Regions from separate parts of the Chryseobacterium subflavum genome, predicted to be linked through region 2. Evidence: riboswitches for the same ligand, from Rfam matches in the RefSeq annotation. Region 2 holds a riboswitch; the other holds the start of a gene.
What was found. Region 2 has a riboswitch for S-adenosylmethionine ahead of AC0INN_RS09715 (TonB-dependent receptor plug domain-containing protein). Riboswitches for the same ligand answer to the same signal wherever they lie in the genome.

Region 1 (3,219 bases), 810 kb from region 2:
AAAATGATGAAATGGTTCATCGGTGTCGTTTGGCGCCAACCTGAAATCAAAGGTTTTTGATTGTCCCCCACCAATAATTTCTTCAATCACAAAAGCGGCTTTTGAACCTCTTTTTTCCGGATTAACGGTATTGGAGTTATGAATAATGTGATCGTTTATACCATCCTTGAAATAGGTGTTATCTGTTAAAGGAGCTCCGTATAATTTAGGTGTATTGGTTTCATTATCACAAAAGAGACTTTTGGCACCGGTATTTCTTGAATAGAATTTTTTGATGGAAATACTATCATGGTTAATATCAATACAACCGTTGTATGAGGCGTTTAGCTGACCTTTATAAGTATTATATCCCCATTTCCAGTTGTTACGGAACCAGGCTGTTGGAGCAACAACAATAGGTGCGTCGTTTTGGCTCCTGTTACAAACTGTGATACGGACTAAAAAATCTTCAGCATCTGCTTTACAGTATTCGATGAAAATATCAAAATATTCATCATTATCAAAGATTCCGGTATCAAAGATTTCAAATTCAGCTTCCTTTTTGCTTCGTCTGCCGTTTTCAGATAGCAGGTGATCATAAGGAAATTCATGGATCGGATATTTATACACCATCTTCATATAACTATGGGTAGGCGTGTTGTCCAGATAGTAAAAGATCTCTTTGATATCTTCACCATGATTGCCCTGGGGATTACTCAATCCGAAAAAACGTTCTTTGATCATTTTGTCCTTTTTGTTCCAAAATGAAAGAGCGAAACAAAAAAGCTGTTTGGTGTCCGATATTCCGGCAATCCCTTCTTCACCCCAACGGTAGGCATAACTTTCAGCTTTATCATGATTGGTGAAATTCCACGCATTGCCATTGGGACTATAATCCTCACGAACATTACCCCATTGTCTGTTGCTTACATAAGGCCCCCAGTTTTTCCATTTTATATCCTGTAATCTTTGTTTTTCTGCAGTCATAGTTCATCATTTTTCACTACGAAGGTAATTTTTTTGAAAAATAATTCCAATTTTTTCTATCTGAATAATTCTTAATACATCCTTGTAACTATAATGATTACAGGGATTTTCAGAATAAATTATTTTTTTCATGAAAAAATTAAATAAAATGTTATATCTTTGCACCATTCGATCATTCAAATATTGAAAATGTTATCAAGAAAGGTTGAGGGATTAGACCCGATGAAACCTTAGCAACCCTTTGCGCAAGCGAAGAAGGTGCTACGTTCTACCAAATTATTTTTTGGACAGATAACTTACTGAGTTTTTCAGCCATTTCCTGTGGCATTTTCAATTGTATTATAAATAATGTATAATAGAATTGAAAACAGAACTAAAACATATTAATCTTTCGTATCAAACTAATTCCGGAAAGGAATGCAATATCCCGTTGAGCTATCAGACCTTCGGGAAAGAGCTGTTTTCAGCACCTGTTATTTTAATCAACCATGCTTTAACGGGAAATTCCAATGTATCGGGAACAAATGGCTGGTGGAAGCAATTAGTAGGAGATGGCCAGGTGGTTGATACCAATGTCTATACGGTTTTGTGTTTCAATATTCCCGGAAATGGTTACGATGATTTTTTAATTGAAGAATATGAAGAGTTTACTCCTTCGGATATTGCAGGCATATTTTTAAAAGGGCTAGAATTACTTAACATTAAAAGTCTATATGCGATTATCGGAGGTTCTCTTGGTGGAGGAATAGGATGGGAAATGCTGGTTAAACGCCCGGAACTTGCAGAAGTATTTATTCCCATTGCCTGTGATTTCAGAACTCATGATTGGCTGCATGCGCAATGTATGGTTCAGAAATTTTTATTAAATGGAAATGACGCTCCGTTACAAAAGGCAAGAATCCATGCAATGCTATGTTATAGAACCCCACAATCTTTAAACGACAGATTTCAAAATAAATACAATACCGCAAAAAATAAGCTTGAATCGGAAGATTGGCTTGAATATCACGGAAAAGCTCTTAATGAAAGATTTAGTTTAAAATCTTATCAACTGATGAATCATTTGCTGATGAACATTAATGCCGAGGAAGAAAGGCTGGAGAATGTACAGGCACGAATGCACTTGATCTCCGTTGATACAGATTTGTTCTTTCCTGCTTCCGAAATCCGGATGTGTTTTGAAAAACTGAAAGGTAAAAAAAAGGATGTTTCTTATCACGAGATCACCTCAGTTCACGGGCATGATGCCTTCCTAATGGAATACAAACAATTAAATAATATCATTAAAACCATTTTATTACAGAAAGAAACTGAACAATTACAAGAAACCTGTAATAAAGCTAAACAATAAAGAATGAACAGATGAAAAATGTTAACGAAATAAAATTTTTAAAGAACAGATCAATCATCAAATTTGAAGGAGAAGATTTCTTAGGGGAAATCGGTATTGACGGTAGAATTTTTAAAGCACTTACTTTAGCCAGGATTAGTGTAGGAGTGATCTCACAACAGGCTATAGAAAACGGAATATCAATTTTGGTTCACGAAAACGATTCTGAAAATGCGGTTAATTGTCTGATTGAGGAATTTGAAGCGGAAAGGAAATCAGGAGCAGTATCTCAGATTTATAGTATTAATAACGTTTCAGTTCTGGGGTTTGTAGCTGAAGATTTTAATAAAATACTGGCGGAACTGGCAAGAAATAATGTTTTTCCTTTGCTTCTGAATCAGATAGCAAGTGAAAAAAGAGTAAATATTGTAGTTACCTCTTCTCAGGATGAGAAAACTAAGAATATCATTGAATCTGAAATATCCAAAAAACCTAAAACCGTTCATCTTGCAATCATTGGACATGGGAATGTGGGTAAAACTCTGATTGACCAGGTATTGGAATCTTCCGAAGAAATTAAGAGACGGAAAAAAATAGATCTTAAAGTAGTGGCTGTTGCTAATTCAAGAAAAATAGCATTCAATAAAAAAGGTTTTGGTCATAATTGGAATGATGAGGTTTTAGTTGCTGAAAACCCTTCCAATGTTGATGAACTGATCAGTTTCTCCAGAGAGAATCAGCTGGAGAATCTTATTGTGGTTGATAATACGGCGAGTAAGGATTTTGTTAAGAATTATCATGCTTTAGCTGAGAACGGATTTGATCTTGTATCTTCCAACAAGATTTTCAATACCCTTCCAATAGAAGAATATCGTAAACTAAGATATACGTTGAATAAAAATAACAGGCGATACCTTTACGAA
Region 2 (3,219 bases):
TTCTTTCCAAAAGTGTTACTGAGATCTATATTCCAGTCATTCCATTTTCCTTTGATCCCAGCTGCATATGAATAATCATTAATGGTAGACTCAATCTGTGGCAGATATCCGTTGGGTGTTATAAAATTGATATTTCTCTCGGTATTAGGCAAACGGAAAAAACCTCCGGCATTCCCCAGCCTGTAGCTATATCCTCCAAAAGAATACACCTTCCAGTCATCATTAATCGGAATTTCCGAATTATAATATACCTGGGCTGATTGTAGTTTCGACTGTCCTGCCCTGATACTGAAGTCTTTCCGTTGAAGTCCTCTATATGCAAGTTCATCATTGGTAACATCCCCTCCTAATAAACCCTGTAAAGTTGAAATGTTATTGGCGTTTGCAATTTTATTCTGTAAATCAGATGAAAAATAATTTACTTTTGTTGCATATTGTTTAATCGTATTGATAATTTGCTGGCTATTGGAAGTATTATTTATATTCTTATAAAGCCCGTCTATATCTATCCCATCTTGAGCAGCCCTGTAGTTAATAGCATTATAGGCATTGTATATATCGCCATTCCTCACACCAGCTCGGGAATAAGGATCCCGGTATTGTGTTGATGTGGTAATATTGAAGAAACCCTGTTTTCCAAGTTTGAATCCATAATTCAGGTCTAAAGAGATGGTTTCTCCATCCAGTCCACCGGAAAAATTGTTGGTAACCGGTGAAGCATATCCTCCCAAAAATAACTGACCGGATAACCCCAATCTTTTTTTAAGACCTAAATTGACAACTCCTGCAATAGCATCAGATCCGTATTGTGCAGAAGCACCATCCCGAAGCACTTCAATTTTATCCAAAGCAAAAGCAGGAATCGCATTAAGATCTGTTCCCACCGAACCCCTACCTGGTGTAAGGGTTACATTGATGAGTGAAGACTGATGCCTTCTTTTCCCATTAAGTAAAACTAAAACCTGATCGGGACCTAAACCCCTCAATTGTGCAGGATCCACAAAATCCGTCCCGTCATTTACAGTATGCGATGTGGAGGAAAAAGAAGGGACAATATAGTTTAGAGCCTGGCTTATATTATTAACCGGGCTTTGTTTCAATATTTTTGAAATGTTAATAACGTCTACCGGAACCGGAGTATCTGTTAATGATCTACCTGATCCTCTTGAACCGAGAAGAACAACCTCATCGATTTTTTTTGATTTTAGAGTATCAGACTGGGCGAAGTAAAACGTCGAAATTAAAGTGGCCGAAGCAATGATACTTCTATTTTTAAAATGGCGCATGTGTTTTATTTTTAAATTTTTGTTATAATTTTTTTGTTTGCTTAAAATTTTAAGCAAAAAGTATCCTGTAACCTTGAAAACACAAGGCTAAAAGAAAAATGATAAACGGTTTTATTAGTTAATAGAAACCAGAGGCTAAGAACAACAACACATACACATCACGAAATGCCATGAGTGATCACCAGCATACAGAAGCTTTGCTTCGATATCTGCCGGGCAAAAAGTCAAATTCATTGTGCTGTAATTTTCCCTGTTCTTAAACATTGATTTTAAATTTTAAACAAAAATTGTAAGATGGGAATGAATAGAAAAACATTTTTTCCGGAGCTTGCCGGCTTATCTATTTCAGCACCTTGCTTGTTTTGCAGGTTGCTATCCCATCTATGAGATTCTTGATAATTGTGAGGCAAAGATATAACTATTTTACAAATAAAAAAATAATTTGTAAAATTTTTAAATCAATCGCAAAACCAAGCCGTATGATGATGCAATATGATTATATTCTATTGTGAGGTATTTCATGGAATAAAACAACCCTCTAAAAACTTTCCTTGTAACATTTTTTTATTTTAAACGTCTAACTGAGTAGTAGTAAAAACCATTATGAAAAAAATTGTACTCGTTTTATTTTCCTTAAGCATTATTGTCACAAAGGCTCAGGAAAAAACCAACAACCAGGTCAAGGAAAAGCAGATCGAAGGGGTTGTAATTACCAAAACTAAAAAAGCCGTTGAACAAAAAGCAGACCGGACTATTTTTGATTTTTCAGAACAGCCCCAGCTGAACAACGGAAATGTTTTAGAGGGTATCAAAAAACTTCCGGGTCTGGTGTCTACTGATATTGCCGGTATGATGTATCAGGGAAAGATCCTTGATGTTTATCTTAACGGACGCCCTTTAAACATTACTTCCAATGAACTCAATTCATTTTTGGAAGGGATGCCTGCCAATTCTGTAGACCGAATTGAAGTGATCACTCAACCTGGCGCTGAATTCCCGGCAACTTCCGGGGGTGCAATTATGAATATCATTACGAACAAAAATGCCAATAAATATCTTACGGCAACTTATTCAGGAAATTATTCATTTACCAACTACGGTAAGTTGAGAAGCAGAACCAGCAACTCTTTAAATTTAAACGCCCGTAATAAATATTTCGGATGGCAGCTGAACATCGGACAGAACTATCGGGAAAGTATGCTGAATTCGAATCAAAATGATTTATTATTAAGCAATACGGATAGAATCGGCCGTGGTTATTTCGCGAAATCGGGCTTAACATTTGATCTGGGACAGGACAGATTATTATTAAATTACGATATCTATCATAATAAAAACAGCAATTACACAGATAGTAACGGTTTTGCTGACCTACCGTACATTCCTGTTAAAGACAGTATCAGGGAAGGATATTTTCATGCATTTGATGCCGCTTACACGAATAATTTGAGACAGGAAGCGGTAATAACCTATCAGAAACGCTTTAGTGATAAATCTCAAAAACTGGATTTCCAGTTCGGATATACCAAATCAACGAGTAAATTTGATCAGAATAATATTTTCAGAGATATCAGTTACATCAATCCTAACGAAAACTTTCCAAGGTTTTCGGATGGCCTTTTACTGAACAATGAATCTGACATGAGAATTGCTAATTTTAAAGTGGATTATTCGCAACCAATCAAGATCCTTGATGGAGGAAAGGTAAGTTTCGGTGGATTATATGAAAAACAAAACTTCGATACCCAAAGCAGAGGTTTGACCAATCTGGACTATCAACGACAGACCGCTTCCACCTATCTTGAGTTCCAGGCTAAATTGAAAAAATTCGATTTCACATTAGGATCAAGGGCTGAAAATTATGACATCTCTGGAATTACAAGGGTGATTGACAGTACCGGTGCAATAGTTCAGAAAAATCTGATCCCTTTTA

Region 1: linked by a shared signal. The riboswitch ahead of AC0INN_RS13470 (alpha/beta fold hydrolase) and the one ahead of AC0INN_RS09715 (TonB-dependent receptor plug domain-containing protein) in region 2 are both predicted to bind S-adenosylmethionine.

Annotation. Positions count from the first base shown of each region.
Region 1 is NZ_JBVTMR010000002.1:905,303-908,521, forward strand. Features, by position in the region: gene AC0INN_RS13465 (MGH1-like glycoside hydrolase domain-containing protein) at 1-966, opposite strand, end outside; SAM riboswitch class I at 1,156-1,264, shown strand; gene AC0INN_RS13470 (alpha/beta fold hydrolase) at 1,328-2,317, shown strand; gene AC0INN_RS13475 (ACT domain-containing protein) at 2,329-3,219, shown strand, end outside.
Region 2 is NZ_JBVTMR010000002.1:98,202-101,420, forward strand. Features, by position in the region: gene AC0INN_RS09715 (TonB-dependent receptor plug domain-containing protein) at 1-1,286, opposite strand, end outside; SAM-I-IV-variant riboswitch at 1,592-1,690, opposite strand; gene AC0INN_RS09720 (outer membrane beta-barrel family protein) at 1,890-3,219, shown strand, end outside.